Regions from separate parts of the Mesorhizobium sp. ORM8.1 genome, predicted to be linked through region 1. Evidence: riboswitches for the same ligand, from Rfam matches in the RefSeq annotation. Region 1 holds a riboswitch; the other holds the start of a gene.
The links. Region 1 has a riboswitch for cobalamin ahead of ACVDG8_RS05070 (CbtB domain-containing protein). Riboswitches for the same ligand answer to the same signal wherever they lie in the genome.
Positions count from the first base shown of each region.

Region 1 (7,872 bases):
AATCAGGATCGGGTGGGCCAACATGAAATCCAAGAGCTCCTCATCCGACCATTTGGCATTGCCGAGATCGAGTTCGGCATAGGGCGTCCCCTTCTCGCGCAGCAGGTCGCGCACCGGGATTGCCATCGCGGCGATCAATTGTTTCAGGCGATCGCGGCTTGGCGGCGTCTGCAAATATTCGATCACGACAGGCTCCTCGCCGCTGGCGCGGATCATCGCCAGCGTGTTGCGGGACGTGCCGCAGGCCGGGTTGTGATAGATGGTGATCGTCATGGCTGCGCCTTCGCTGACTGAGGCTGGTGAAGAGGTTGCGGCCGCAGCAGCCAACCGATGAGCATCATGGCGATCAGCGCGCCCGCCAACTCCGCGCCGATGAAACCCGGAAGGTCGACCGGCCGTATGCCGGAGAAGGTGTTGGTGAATGCGCGGGCGACCGCTACGGCCGGGTTGGCGAATGAGGTGGAGGCCGTGAACCAATAGGCGGCGCTGATGTAGAGGCCGACCAGCCAGGGCACGGCCTTTCGCTCGAACCGGACGCCGGCAAGAATGACAGCGACAAGGCCAAACGTCGCGACCGCTTCGGAAAACCACTGCGCGGACCCGGCGCGGACTTTCATGGCCATGTCGAGGACCGGCAGTGAAAACATCAGATGGGCGGCAATCGTGCCGGCAATCCCGCCGGCAAATTGCGCGGCCAGGTAGGGCGCAAGATCGCCGGCGGCAAGCGTCCTATTGAGGCAGGAGACGAGCGACACGGCCGGATTGAAATGCGCGCCGGAGATCGGCCCCAGGATGGTGATCAGAACCACCAGCATGGCGCCGGTCGCCAGACTGTTCGCGAGCAGCGCCAGCGCGGTGTCGTGCGTGAGCGTCTCAGCCATGATGCCCGAGCCGACCACCGTTGCGACCAGCAGGCCGGTTCCCAGGGCCTCGGCAACGAGGCGCCGCGAAAGCGTGTAGGCGGTCACTGGCGACCGCCATCGCCAGGCAGGCAGCAAGACACTGCCAGCGCCGGCGCGCAAATCTCCGGAAGGCCGGAACAGCAATCCTCCATCAGGAAGCGGATGAGGCCGGACAGCGCTTCATATTCGGCGCTGTAGACGATCGAGCGCGCGTCCCGCCTGGTCGTCACGAGGCCGGCGCGCTCCAGCTCTTTGAGGTGGAAGCTCACATTGGACGGCGAGACCTCGACTTTCTCGGCCAGAATTCCAGCGGCGATGCCGTCCGGTCCGGCAATGACCAGAAATCTCAGCAACCGCAGCCGGGTCTCTTGCGACAGCGCGCCAAAGGCGATGAGGGCTTGACGTTCGTCCACGTTTCAATAATCCTTTAAATGTTGAAATAAGGAATAACCGACATGCTCTCCGCTGACAACCAGGAAATCACGCCTGTCCTGCCGATGGACCCCTCCGACCTGACAATCGGCGAGCTGCTTGGGGCTTTGGCCGGCCACAAGGAGAAGCCGCTCGTGTTCCGCTACGATGACCGCCCGGTGAAGCCGGGCTACCACGTCACCGAGGTCAAGGCCGGACATTTCTCGGCCCTGGATTGCGGCGCCAATCCTGAATCCTGGACTGAAATCTTCGTCCAGCTGTGGGACGTGACCGACGGTGGACCCGTCCATATGCCGGCCGGCAAATTCGCGGCAATCGTCCGCAAGGTCGCCGACCACCTGGCGCTCGACCAGTCAGCCAAACTGACCTTCGAAGTCAGCGACGGCGTAGGGCCCATGGAACTGCACCGCGCGGCTCAGCCGACCCTTGTCGGCGATGCCATCGAGGTCGAGCTGTCGCCACGCCCAGCAAGCTGCAAGCCGCGCGACCGCTGGCTGGAGGATCAGAAAGCGGCGAGCGCGGCCTGTTGCGGCGCCAACCGCCCTTGTTGAGACATCCCCTCACCCGTGCCAGTGCGATGACCGGATGACGCTGCAGACATTGCCGCGGTGGAAATGCCGCTCCTTGTCGGCGATGACGTCGGCCTTGACGGGCGGAAAGCCGCTGCGCACTTTCCTGGAATTACCCTAGAACCGGATCATGCCGTTTGCCTGCAACAGGTAAAGAGCCACGAGAATGATGGCGACAATCGCCACCCAAACGGCAGTCCTGCTCATGCGCTAAACCCGGTGTCTTGTTGATCGGCATCAATTCAACGCACACGCCGCGGTTGCGTTCCACGCGCATCGGATTGCAAGCAAATGGCTTGTCTTGTCGAAGCCGTCAACCCAGGCAGCGCAGCACCGCGATCCAGGGCAGGATGCCGACGCTGTCCTTTCGCGTCTGCAGCGTGCCGTCGCCATTGAGCTTCAGCCGCTTCTGCGACACCGATTGGCTGACATTGCCGCCCAGGGTTATCGCCACGCCCTTGGCGAGGTCCACCCCCACGACCAGGTCGGAATGCGAGGCATAGCGCTTGTCGGCCTTGAAGGCAGCCCGGGCGGCGTCGAAGTCGAAGCGCTTGGCGCCCTCGCGCCCGGCATGAACGAGATCGCCTGGCTGAGGCGCGTAATGCTCGGGGCGCATCGCCTCATAGAGCCCGCCGGGATGTCCGGCGACGAAATCCTGGACATAGATCGAATGCGCCTGCGCGTAGAGGAAGCGGTCGCCGCCGCCCGATATTTTGACGATGTAGGAAATGAAGGCCGCCGACCAGGCGGGGTTGATCAGTTCGCCCGGCTTGCTGCCGGGGATCAGCGACCTGCCATCAAAATTCTCCCCGACAGCCTGCCAATAGGTGCCGATGCGGCGGAATTGTGGATCATCGGTCTCCACGCGCTTGCCTTGCTCGAAGAAATTCCACTCCGCGATGGCGTTCTCGATCAAGCGCGCCTGGATGGTCGCCGCCTGCGAGGTGCCGGTGGCGGCAAACGCGCCAACGGCCGCAAAGACAGTCGACGACGCCGCGGCGGCTGCCGGGGCCACCAGCTGTCCGTCAGGCGTGAACTGGGACGATTGTCCGCCCCGCTTTAGCACGTATTCGCGCGGCTGGCCGTAACCAGGCGCGGTGCCGTGGAAATGGACGTCCTTCGCTGCCTCATTGCCGAATTTCGCCACGGCGTGATCGACGACGAACTGCCCCCATTGCTTCATCGATTTGGTGCTGGAAAAGAACGGGTTGAGGAAATTGACCGCGCCCTTGATGATGCTGGCCTGGCCGCCGGCGCGCGCCTCCACATGCTGGCGCACTATATCGAAGTTGGCCGACGACGCCGCCACGAGCTTCATCCATGTGCCGAGCTTGTTGATCGCCGAAAACTGGCCCGGCTGATCGATCACCTGCTGGATGCTGCCCGGAAACGAGGCATGGGCGACACGGTTGAAAATGGTGTCGACGACGGCCGAGAGCCCGCCCTGCAACTGGTCCTGGCCATACTTGCCGAAGTGGCCCACCTCGCTCTGGGCGACACGCGCCAGCGCGTCGAGATCGGTGTCGGAGATGTCCATCAGCTTGCCGGTGCCGGTAACAGCGCCGGCGTTGGCCGGATCGCCGCTGTTGTTCACCGTCGAGGATCCGGAGCCATCGTCGGGCACCAGCGCCTGGACCAGGGCGCGCGTCGCATCGGCCGAAGCCTGCAGCTTGACGGCGATCTTCTCGGCCGCGCCGGCCGCTGTCTGGCCATCGACGAATTCGGAAAACCGCGCCGCGATGTTGGCGACGTCGACACCGGCGGCGTCAGCGGCAACGATATCGGTCACCTGGCTTGCCGGCGCCTTGATGGCGGCAGCGACTGCATCCGGTCCGCACATCAGCGCCAGCGCGACCTCCGCCCAGTTCGGCGCACGGCCGGCGGCGTCGGTCAGCTGGTTCTGCACAAGCATCAGGCGCGCGGCGGACACCAGGCTCTGCGAGCGCCATTCGGTCAGCGCTTCGGCGGGAAGCTCAATACCGAGATCGTCGCGCGCGCCATAATAGGCCCATTCCACGGCGCTGAGGCCGAATGGCCCCTGCTCGCCGCCGGGGGAAGTGCTTTGCATGAAGCCGCTGCGCATATGCGCATAGGCGACAAGGAAGTGGCCGTTGACGCCGAAGGCATCGGCGTGCGTGACGGCGACGCCGGCCAGCGTGGCGCCGTCGACCGGCGGCAGCTCACCGGCATTCTTGTCGACGGCTGTCGCGGTTACCCAGCCGACCGGTTGCCCTGGCAGATCCAGCACTTTGATTTCGACAAAGAAGGGAGGCAGTTCGCTGAGAACTTCTATTTTCGCCCCCTTGATTGCCGATATGCCCAATGAAGGGCCCGCGTTACCGTCTACCGGTTTGCCAGCCAGCGTGCGGGTCTCTTTCATGACAGCCATGCGTGTTCCCCCCGTGGAATGCGTGTCGTGTCCAAATTTCAGGCGATCTGCGCGGAACCGGTCACATGACCAGCCTGCCGATTTCAAATGCACTCCTGTGGGTGCAGGCACTGCCCACCAGCTCCTCCGCTTGGAGCAGCTTGTCTTCATGCTCGGCCTGAAGCCCTCCCAGGCTCACACTGGGATATTTGCGGCCGCCGGCACCCTGCTGAACGCCGCGGAAGAAATCATCGATCGCCGAGCGGGTATCGCCGCTGATGATGCCGTCGACCCGCGCGACGCAAAGGGTGCGCTGGATGCGGGCGACGCGGTCACGGCTCAGTCGCGGTTCGTAATTTCCCTGGGCGAAAGGCTGAACCTTTACAGGCGGCGTGACCGGCTTGGCGGGCTGGCGCACTTCCTGGATGATTTCCGGCTTGCGCGGCAGCGGCGAGTTGGTCCTGACGTCGATCTCGATGTTCGAAATCGAGCCGCCCTTGACCGGGGTCGCCGCCGCGTCCGCGACATGCTCGACGAGCTTCGCCTCGATCACCGGCGGCAGGCACAAAGAGAGATAGTCCTGGATCAGATGATAGGAAGCGGTCGGCGTGTTGATCTGGCTGGCCTTGGCGGCCACCGCGTCGCGATAGGCGCCCTGCAGCTTGCGTACGAAGGTCAGCGTCGTGGCGGGCGGCAGCTGGTAAAGATAGGTGCCGGCGGCGATGTCGGTGAGGTTGGAGGCAAGGCCGAAGGCCTGCGTCACGGCCACCATCGAAAGGCTCGAGGCACCCGTTGCCGCGAGAATGGCGTTGGTGGTCTGGCTGAAGGCGCCAAGGCCGGCCTTCGTGGCTTCGCGGCGCCGGTCCAGATAGTAGAGCTCGCTGAAATACTCCATGCAGCGGTCGTCGACATAGTTGAAGCCGGCTTCGGTCAGGTCATAATAGGTGCCTCCGCCAGTATCGCGCGACAAGGCATTCATGATCCGGCTGATACGGCCGCTTGATTGCTCGACGCTTGTCGCATCGATGACCGGGGGAACGCCGACATAGTGCTTTGTCGGATCCGCCATGCAGCCCTGAAGCGCGGCCATGAAAATAACGAAAAGCGAACGAATCCAAAGGAATCGCTTCACAGATCAGCCCCCCGGCAATTATTATATTTTTACTCTCTCAATAAGGATAACCTAACCTAGGGAACCTACAGGCATGATTGAATTGCGAACTGAGAAGTATTTCACACTTCGCCGCAATTGTTTCGGCCTGGTTTAAGGTCAGCCGGCGACAATCCCGCTCGCGCGCAACACCCAACGGCGGCCATCATTGCGCAAATCGGTGAGCGTCAGCGGTTCGATGTCGATCTTCCACACTGACGACAGCGGCGCGCCCAGGACATGGACGACGGCGGCGCGGATGAGCATGGGATGCGTGACGGCGATGGTGTGGCCGCCCGCGCCGGCCAGACGGTCCAGCAGCGCCGCGCCACGTTGCGCCACGGCACTGAGCGTTTCGCCGCCATGGGGTGCGGCGTCCGGGTCGGCGAACCAGGCCGCCATGCCCTCAGGATCCTCGGCCTGGACTTCCTCGAAGCTCCGGCCGGCCCAGCGGGCGAAATCCTGCTCGGCAAGCAGCGGCTCGACACTCGCCTCAAGGCCGAGTGCCTCGGCCGTCTGCCGGGCGGCAGGCGCGGGGCTCGTCCAGACGCGGTCGGCGCGGCGCGGCGAAGCGGCCGTCGCCCGGGCGCGCTCCACAGCCTGCAGTTCCAGCGCCTCGTCGTTCGGGAAACGGCCCTTGCGCATGCCGGGCGTGGCGCCGCTTGCGATCATCGTCAGGCGTGCGAGCATGCGAAAAAGCCTCTGTGGATAGGCGTGGACCAGTGAAATTCGGGCTCACGAAGCCGTGCCGACAGCACATGTCGTTGACAGGCGAACGAAGTGCTGACAAGTGTTTTAGTGCGATACGAGATTGGAAGCCGGTGCGAATCCGGCACGGTCGCGCCACTGTGATCGGCGAGAGCCGAAAGTCAGGCCTTGTCTCGTAGCCATTTGTCGATCAACGGGACGCAGGATCCCAGGGGAGGTCAATATGTCCAACACCACTTTCGCACCCGGTTACGGCGCAACGCCGATTCCGGTCCGGGAGCTTCTGCCTTGGGCCATCTTCGGCGGGCTGCTCTTGATGCTGGCGATCTATTTCGTCGGCGCCGAGGAAGGCGCGACGTCGCTGATCCGCGGCACCTATGTGCACGAATTCGTGCATGACGGCCGTCACCTGCTCGGCTTCCCCTGCCACTGATACGGTTCAGCATCGCTGAACCGCACCGATCTTTTGATTTAACGCATTCCGGACGGAAAACCGCTACGCACTTTTCCTGGAATTGCTCTCAGGGGATTTGACATGGTTGGAAAACTTTTGCTGCGCGGCATGCTCGTCGGGCTTGTCGCGGGGCTGATCGCGTTTGCCTTCGCGCGCGTCTATGGCGAGCCGCAAGTCGACAAGGCTATCGCCTTTGAAGAATCGCAGGCCAAGGCCGCCGGCGAAGCCCCCGAAGAAGAAATCGTCAGCCGGCCGACGCAGGCAGGCATCGGCCTTGCCGCCGGCGTGCTGATCTATGGCGCAGCACTTGGCGGGCTGTTCTCGCTGGTCTTCGCCTACGCCAATGGACGGCTGGGCTCGCTCGGTCCGCGCGGCACCTCGGCGTTGCTCGCCGTGCTCGGCTTCCTCGCCGTGATCGTGGTGCCTCAGTTGAAATATCCGGCCAACCCGCCCGCGGTCGGCAATCCCGAAACCATCGGCTATAGAACCGAGTTGTTCTTCATCATGATCGTCATTTCGATCGCGGCCATGGTGGCGGCGGTCGGCCTGGCGCAGCGGCTGTGGAGCAGGCTCGGCGGCTGGAACGCCTCGATCGTCGCGGCGCTCGCCTTCCTCGTCGTCTTCGCACTGGTCAAGGCAGCCCTTCCCGACATCAACGAAGTGCCGGAGAACTTCTCGGCGGTCGTGCTGTGGCAGTTCCGCGTCGCTTCGCTCGGCATCCAGCTCATTCTGTGGGCCGTGGTCGGACTAGCCTTCGGGGCGGTTGCCGAGCGTCAGCTCGGCCGGCAAGCGAAGCGGCGCCGCCCGCCGCTACGCCTGATATCGCAATGTATCGGCCGCCATGGTTTCGCGCCCTGGCGGCCGTTTTGTTTTTGACGATCGTGTCCGGCCCTCTGGCCATCGCGCCAGCGCAAGCCCATAGCGGCTCCTCGGCACCCCCTCCTCCCGGCATCCAGATCCCCAGCCTGACCCATGGCCAGATGGCCGTGATCGCGCGTTATCGCAGCGATATCCTCGCGCTTGCCCAGCGCCAGACCGTGACCGACCCGACCTTCCGGCGGCTCTACAATCACGGCAATTTGCAATTCACCTATTGCCTGTGGGGCCTGATGCCGGGCAGCCTTGCCGACGAGCAAAGCCCGTTCAACGAGTGCAGCCACGCCTATCTCGCCACCGCCAAGGCGTTGCTCACCTACATGGCGACGATGCCCGCCGCCGCGCACGACGCCAAGGCGCTGATTTCCGACATCGACGCCGACATGGTGCGCGGCGGCGCCTCCTGGATCCTG
Region 1 covers NZ_CM132600.1:972,773-980,644, forward strand. The annotation lists gene arsC (arsenate reductase (glutaredoxin)) at 1-273, opposite strand, end outside; gene ACVDG8_RS05035 (aquaporin) at 270-968, opposite strand; gene ACVDG8_RS05040 (ArsR/SmtB family transcription factor) at 965-1,315, opposite strand; gene ACVDG8_RS05045 (DUF6428 family protein) at 1,358-1,885, shown strand; partial or broken gene ACVDG8_RS05050 (phosphohydrolase) at 1,895-1,993, opposite strand; gene ACVDG8_RS05055 (DUF2272 domain-containing protein) at 2,217-4,292, opposite strand; gene ACVDG8_RS05060 (hypothetical protein) at 4,354-5,361, opposite strand; gene ACVDG8_RS05065 (histidine phosphatase family protein) at 5,542-6,111, opposite strand; adenosylcobalamin (AdoCbl) riboswitch at 6,208-6,352, shown strand; gene ACVDG8_RS05070 (CbtB domain-containing protein) at 6,353-6,562, shown strand; gene ACVDG8_RS05075 (CbtA family protein) at 6,665-7,459, shown strand; gene ACVDG8_RS05080 (hypothetical protein) at 7,450-7,872, shown strand, end outside.

Region 2 (7,872 bases), 330 kb from region 1:
TCGCCGATCAGCCGCATGGTCGTGGCCAGGATCGCGTCGATGCGCTCGCGGCTGCGCTCCTGCTTTGGCCTGCGCCTTGGCTCCGTCGCTGTTCGCCTTGCTCCCGTCATGCGCGATGTCGTCCCAGGAAAAGTGCAGATTCACGGTTGACAAGAAACATGATCAAGTATCAGTTTCGCCAAATGCTGACAATCTGTCAGTTTTTCGATCGAGCTGCAAGGGAGGGCGCGCCTCGTGACCGTCATCGATGCCGGAAATGCTGAGAGCGGCGATTGGCTGGTCGGCAACCCGACCGGGCTGCAGCTTGCCTCGGCGCTGTGGATCGGCTCGGTCGGCTTGCTCATCCTCGGCCTGCAGCCGGTTTTGCTCGGCGCGCTCTACACCGAAGGCCACGTCACCGGCGACGAGCTGGCGCTGGTCGCCACCGCCGAGATGATCGCGATCGCCATCGGCTCGGCGATCGTGGCGATGCTTTTGCCCGCCCGCAACATGCGCTGGAAGAGCACGCTGCTCCTGATCCTGCTGGCGTTCGCCAATCTGTGGACCGCTTATGCCGTCACCGCCAATTCCCTGATCGGCGCCCGCGCGCTCGCAGGCCTCGCCGAGGGCGGCCTGGTCGCCGTCGCCACCGAACTGATCGCCCGCTCGCGCCGGGCCGAACGCATCGGCGGTTATTTCGTGACGCTGCAGACGCTGGCGCAATGCGCGCTGGCGCTGATCCTGGCGCTCTATGCGGTGCCGAAAGCCGGCGCGGCCGGCGGCTTCATGGTTTTAGCCATAGTCTGCCTGCTGTCGCTGGTCGTCGCCTGGACGGTTGCTGACGACTATGCCGACCTGCCGAAGGACGAGCATTTTTCCAATGTGCTCACCGTGCCGGCGATCACCGCCCTGTTATCGATCTTCTGCTATTTCATGTTCTTCGGCGCGGTCTGGGCCTTTCTCGAACCGCTCGGCGCGCAGTTCGGAATTGACGGCCGCACTATCGGCCTGATGGTCTCGGCGAGCCTTGCCGCGCAGGTGCTTGGCGCGATGACCGCGACGGTGTTCGAAGCGCGCATCGACTATCGCTTCGCCATCACAATCATTGGGATCATCGCTGCGATCAGCTCGGTGCTCTTGGCGACGGGGCCGGGGCTTTTGGTGTTCTGGGCCGTCGCCCTGGTGATGGGCTTCATCCTGCTCTTCATCGTGCCGTACCAGATCCGCCTTGCCATCACCGCCGACGAGACGCGCAACGCCGCACTCCTGGTGCCGGCCGCCCAGCTCTTCGGCCTTGCCATCGGCCCGATCGCCGCATCGCTCCTGATCGACGGCGGGAATTTCCGCCCGGTGCCGGAATTCGCCGCCGTAACCGCTTTGGCCAGTGTGGCGCTGCTCGGCGTCTTCGTGCTGGTCGCGCGGCGCCGCATTCTGACCTGATAGAGGAGGGTTCGAATGGCGAACACCTGGAGCAACTGGTCGGGTTTTGTAACCGCCGCCCCAAAACAGATCGCGACACCGGCCGATGCCGGCGAGCTGGCGGAACTGGTGCGCACCGCGCCGGGTCCGCTGCGTGTCGCCGGCGCGGGTCATTCCTTCACGCCGCTGGTGCAGTCCAACGGCACCATCGTCTCGCTGGAAAAGATCGAGGGACTGGTCTCGCATGACGCCGCAACCAATCGAGCGCGGGTCAGGGCGGGCACGCGGCTTGGGTCCCTGATGCACATCCTTGCGGATATCGGCCAAGGCTTGCCCAATATGGGCGACATCGACAAGCAGGCGATCGGCGGCGCGCTGGGCACCGCCACGCACGGCTCCGGCCCGAAGCTCGGCGCCTATCACACACAGCTGGAAACCGTGCAGATCGTCGACGGGCAGGGCAAGCTGCGCGAGTTCAGCCGGACGAACGACCAGGACATGATCCATGCCACCGGCGTCGCGCTCGGCGCCTTCGGCGTGCTCACCGAAGTGACGCTGAACAACATCGCGACCTACCGGCTTCGCCGCCGCAAATGGGTGCTGCCCATCGCCGATATGCTGCGCGGCTTCCAGACGATGATGGCAGGGCATCGTTCGGCCGAATTCTACTACATCCCGTTTTCCGGCTACGCCCAGTTCATCGCCAGCGATTTCAACGATGGACCGACGACGCCGCGGCCGACCGAGGACGACGAGGACGGTTTGGCGACTTTGCGCAAGCTGCGCACCGTGCTGCGCTGGCTGCCGTCGCTGCGCCGCGCGCTGATCAGGGGCGCGGTGAAGAAGATCGCGTCCGAGGACTATGTGCAGGACTGGCTCAACGTCTACGCCAGCGACCGTCGCACCAAGTTCAACGAGATGGAGTACCACCTGCCTTACGAGGAAGGTCCAAAAGCGTTGGCCGAGATCATCGCGCTGACCGAAAAGCACTTTCCGGAAGTCTATTTCCCGATGGAGGTTCGTTCGGTGGCGCCCGACGAATTCTGGCTTTCGCCCTTCCACAAAAGGCTGACCTGCTCGATCGCCATCCACCACGATGCGGCGAACGATCCGCTGCCCTTCATGCGGGCCGCCGAGCCGATCTTCTTGAAATACGGCGGCAGGCCGCACTGGGGCAAGATGCACAGCCTGAAGGCTGCGGATTTCAAAAAGCTCTATCCGCGCTGGGATGATGCGATGGCGGTGCGCCGCGACATCGACCCGAACAACCGTTTCGTCTCGCCCTATATGGCCGGCCTGTTCGGCATCGAAAGATGAGCGCCTATTTCGCCGAGCTGTCGAAGGCGCTGCAGGCGGCCGATATCCATCGGCCCTGCCTGGTGCTCGACCGCGACCGGCTGGATGCCAACATTGCGCGGGTGAGAGAGACTGGCGCCTGGTCTTGCCGTGCGGTTGGTCGACAAGTCGCTGCCTTGCGTGCCGTTGCTGTCCTATATAGCCAAGGCGCTCGACACCAATCGCTTCATGACCTTCCATCCGCCGGTGACGCAGGCGGTGCTCGACGCCTTTCCCGAGGGCGACCTGCTCTACGGCAAGCCGATGCCGCTGGGGGCTGCCAAGGCGGCGCTGACACGAGGCGGCGCCGGCTGGTGGTCGCGCGTCTGCTGGCTGATCGACACGCCGGAGCGGCTGGCCGAGTACGGCGCTTTGGGCGCCGAGCTCAGCACCGAATTGCGCTTCGCCTTCGAGGTCGATGTCGGCCTGCATCGCGGCGGCTTTGCCAGCCCGGCCGAGATCAAGGCGCTGACGATACCTAAGGGCCTGCGCTGCGAAGGCATCATGGCTTACGAGGCTCACGCGCCAGAAATTCCCGGTATGTTCGGCGGTGCCGACAAGGCGTTGAAGAAAGCCTCGGCGCTGGCGGTGGAGTTCGTCGCCGCGCTCGGGCCGGATCAGCGCCGCATCCTCAACATCGGCGGTTCGAAGACGGCGCTGCTGCATGGCGGCGGCGTGGCGAACGAGGTCTCTATGGGCTCTGCCTTCGTACTACCGAGCGACTTCGACAAACCCGGCCTCGACGGCTTCCAGCCGGCCGCCTTCATCGCGACGCCGATCCTCAAGGTGATCGATGCGGCACTGCCGGGCCCGGCCTGGCTCTCGAAGACCTTGCTGGCGCTCGGCCGCTTCCCGCGCAAGGGCTGCTACCTCTATGGCGGCAAGTGGATGGCCGATCCAGTGTTTCCGGAAGGCATGAAGCCGAACGGGCTGATGGGGTTTTCCTCCAACCAGCAATTCATGGGCCTGCCGGCGGCGGCACATGTGAAACCGGGGGATTATGCTTTTCTGAGGCCGACGCAGAGTGAGGCCGTGCTGCAGCATTTCGGCGCCATCGCGGTACTGTCGGGTGGGCGGATCGTTGAGTTCTGGCCGGTGTTGCCGATGGGGTGAGGGCGCGCCTAGCACTCGCGACTGTCGCCGGCAACTAGGCGGTCGTCATGTAGGGGCCGCTCGTCGTGTTTGTTGACTCTGTCAACTAAATGACTAATCCTGTCAATGACAGGAGACGCTCCCATGACCATCCACAACCATCCCGGCAAGGAACGCATCGATGCCGTGCGCGCCTTCAACCGCTTCTATACGCGCCAGATCGGCCTGCTTGACGAAGGCCTGCTGAAGAGCCCGTTTTCGCTGACCGAGGCGCGGGTGCTTTATGAGCTTGCTCATCGCGACGAGTTGGTCGCCAGCGATCTGCTGCGCGATCTCGGCCTCGATCCTGGCTACGTCAGCCGCCTGTTGAAGAAATTCGAGGAGCGCGGCCTGGTCGAGCGCGCTGCAACGCAGGCCGATGCGCGCCGCTCGGCGATCGCCCTGACGCCAGCCGGCCGCGAAGCCTTCGCGCCGCTCAATCAGGATTCACACGACCAGGTCGCGACCTTGCTCGACAAGCTGCCGCCGGCCGATCAGGACCGGCTGGTCAAGGCCATGCGCACCGTCGAGGACCTGCTCGTCGAACGCCCCGAGTCGAAGGTGCCTTATATCCTGCGGCCGCTGCAGGTCGGCGATATCGGCTGGATCACGCGCCGCCAGGGCATGCTTTACACACAGGACTATGGCTGGGACGGAACCTACGAGGCGCTGGTCGCCGAAATCCTCGGCGAGTTCGTCAAGAAGTTCAATCCGGACTGGGAGCGCGCCTGGGTCGCCGAGCGCGAGGGCGAGGTGGTCGGCTCCGTCTTTATCGTGCGCAAGTCATCCGAAGTGGCGAAGCTCAGGCTGCTCTATGTCGAGCCCTCGGCGCGCGGCCTTGGCATCGGCGCACGCCTGGTCGACGAGTGCATCGCCTTCTCCCGCGCCAAGGGCTACAAGACGCTGACGCTGTGGACCAACGACATATTGGGCTCGGCCCGCCGCATCTACCAGGCGGCGGGCTTCAAGCTGGTCGAGGAAGAGCATCATCATTCCTTCGGCAAGGATCTGGTCGGCCAGACCTGGGATCTCGAGCTTTAGCGCGCGCGGTTTGCCGGGGGTGGTGCGCAATGCTATGACGAAAGCGTCGAAAAGGACCTGGAGCGGCAACCGGTAAGCCCGCTCTCTTTCACCTGATGGAAGCTCCGTTCCCGCCCCATGCGGGAACCCACGGCAAGCTCGAGGCGTGCCCTTGCGCCCGGCTTGGCGTGCGAGGTCTTCGAAAGAATCCTTCGTGTGCCGGGCGCCAACCGAAGGAGAAAGCAATGCCCATCATTCGCGCCAACATCGGCGTCATCACCCAGATCAACGTCTTCACCGTACCGGAGGGCGGCCAGCAGGCGTTGATCGATCTGCTGCAGGAGGCGGCAATGAGTTGCCGCGCGGTTCCCGGCTGGCTATCGGCCAGTCTGCATCGAAGCCTCGATGGCCGTCATGTCGTCAACTATGCCCAAACCGACGATCAGGCGGCCATGCGCAGGGTCTTCGAGCATTTGCAAAGGCAGGGTTTCCTGGAACGCAACAAGGCGTTGGGGCAAGCCAATCCTGGCCTCTATGAAGTCGTATCGACAGTGGAATAGCGCCGCGCTCGGACGGGCCGTCAAACGCGGCCCGTCCGGTATGCCACGCTATGATTTCACCGGCACCCAGATCTCCAGCCCGCCATTGCCGGTGTGGGCGTCGAACTCCGGTCCGTAGCGCTCGAATTCGGGCGCGTCGGCGATCTCGTGGCCGGAGGCCGGCAGCCAGCTGTTCCAGATCGTGTTGATGGTGCGGCGGATGGTCGAGATGTGCTCGCGATGCGAAAACACGGCGTATTTCTGCGCCGGCACCCGGACGCGATAGAAATCCTTGGGCAGGTCGGAGAAATCCGTCACCTCGACGCCGACGATGTAATCGAAATTGCCGGCATCGTCGCCATTAGTGCAGACGCCGTAGAAGGCGTCGGGCACCTGTCCGGGGATGTGGCCGATATAAGGGGCGAAACGTTGCCATTGCATCGGAATGCCGGCCGCGGACTCGCAGCTGTAGCGCTCGCCGAGCCCGGCGATGAGGAAAGGCCGGCTGGTTTCGAAGCGCGGCGGCGCGAGTGTCGTGAGTAGGGAACTGTCCATCAAAATAGGCTCCACGAGGTCGAGATTCCGGGTCGAGCCCTGCGCGCGCACCAGCTCCGGCGTGGTGCCGAACTGCTCGCGAAAGGCCCGCGTGAACGCCTCATGCGAACCATAGCCGGCATCGAGCGCGACGCAGAGGATGTCGCGCGCCCCGCCGGCAAGCCGGCGCGCCGCTTCGCTCAGGCGGCGTGCCCGCATATAGCCCATTACCGACCGACCGGTGGCGGCGCCGAAGGCGCGCGTCACATGGAAGCGTGACACGCCGCTGCTTTGCGCGACATCGTCGAGCGATATCGCATCCGGCAGATGGCTTTCGACAAACCACAGCGCTTTCTCGGTCGGGTTCATGGTTCCTCGCATTTTGGCGAGCCGAAACTAGCGACCGCGCCGGGGGCGAGTTTGATCGAAATTGCGCACTGGGCGAAGACGCAAAGTTTGCAAGCGGTTGACAAGCGGCATCTCGATGTGTTTGTAATGTTATTACATATCAGATAAGATTGATTTCGCATGTTCGATTGGTGCCCGTTGCGACTCTGCCCCGGACAAACTACGCTTTGCGCGTCATGGTCCTCGCGCCGCAAGGCGAGAGGTGAAAAGGGAACACGGTGAGACCTTTGGTCGACCCCGTGGCTGCCCCCGCAACTGTGAGCGGCGAGTTCCATCCGAAACGCCACTGGCCGGCAAGGCTGGGAAGGCGGATGGCGCGACGACCCGCGAGCCAGGAGACCTGCCATCGACACGAGTTGACCGGACGGGGTGTGCCGGGAGGAGACGCGGGCGCCCCTGTCGGCCGTCCGGCTTTCTTCCGTCGCGATTTTGGAAAGTGACGGAATGTCGGAAGACCCTAGCCATCGCATCATCGTGTGTTCGCTTTGCCGCGATGCCGTGACCGGGCACCGCTCCGGCGAAGCTCCGTGCGCCGTCCTACAGTCCAGGCTTCCCGGTTACGATGCGCCATTCTTCGCGATCGAGACCGTCGATTGCATGGCCGGCTGCACGCGGCCGCTGACCGCCGCCTTCCAGGCGCAAGGCAAGGCTTCCTACCTCTTCGGCTCGGTCGGTAGCGGCACCGATGCGGGCGCGCTGGTCGAATTTGCCAGGCTCTATGCGTCGCTCGTCGACGGCTGGTGCAATTGCGGCCAGCGGCCGGCCCGGCTCGCCGGCAAGACGCTGGCGCGCATCCCGGCCAAGGGCAGGGCTTGGCAGCAAGTGAAATGAGCGCGCCGCTGCTCGAAGCCCATGATCTCAGCGCGACGGCCAGCGGTCGCGTGCTGGTCGAGGATGTCAGCCTGTCGCTGGCGGTCGGCGAGCGCCTTGCCATCATCGGCCCCAACGGCGCCGGCAAGACCACGCTTTTGCGCATGCTGTGCGGCGCGCTGCGGCCGAGCGCCGGCGAGGTGCGCCTGTCCGGCCGCCGCCTGGACCGGATCACGACCGCAGAACGGGCGTTGAGCATCGCCGTCGTCGGCCAGACCGACCAGCCTGATCCAAGGCTGGCTTTGATCGACTATGTCGAGCTTGGCCGCGTGCCGCATGCGGGCCTGAGGCGCAGGCATGAAGATCGCGACATCGTTGTCGAGGCGTTGCGCCGCACCGGGCTGCAGCCTTTGCTTGGGCGTGGCATCGGCTCGCTCTCCGGCGGCGAGCGCCAGCGCGCCCAGCTTGCGCGCGCCATCGCGCAGCAGCCGAAAATCCTGTTCCTCGACGAGCCGACCAACCATCTCGACCCGCGCGCCCGCGGCGAGTTGCTCGACCTTGTCGCCAGGCTCAGTATGACCGTCGTCGCCGTGCTGCACGATCTTGCGCTGGTCGCGCCCTTCGCCACCAGCGTGGCGGTGATGAGCAGCGCCAGGCTGCACGCCTTGGCGCCACCGCGCGAGGCCTTGGCGCAGCC
Region 2 covers NZ_CM132600.1:641,129-649,000, reverse strand. The annotation lists gene ACVDG8_RS03260 (TetR family transcriptional regulator) at 1-110, opposite strand, end outside; gene ACVDG8_RS03255 (MFS transporter) at 235-1,419, shown strand; gene ACVDG8_RS03250 (D-arabinono-1,4-lactone oxidase) at 1,435-2,715, shown strand; gene ACVDG8_RS03245 (alanine racemase) at 2,845-3,846, shown strand; gene ACVDG8_RS03240 (bifunctional helix-turn-helix transcriptional regulator/GNAT family N-acetyltransferase) at 3,970-4,905, shown strand; gene ACVDG8_RS03235 (antibiotic biosynthesis monooxygenase family protein) at 5,130-5,444, shown strand; gene ACVDG8_RS03230 (AraC family transcriptional regulator) at 5,493-6,326, opposite strand; cobalamin riboswitch at 6,526-6,728, shown strand; gene ACVDG8_RS03225 (DUF1636 family protein) at 6,810-7,196, shown strand; gene ACVDG8_RS03220 (ABC transporter ATP-binding protein) at 7,193-7,872, shown strand, end outside.
Region 2: linked by a shared signal. The riboswitch ahead of ACVDG8_RS03225 (DUF1636 family protein) and the one ahead of ACVDG8_RS05070 (CbtB domain-containing protein) in region 1 are both predicted to bind cobalamin.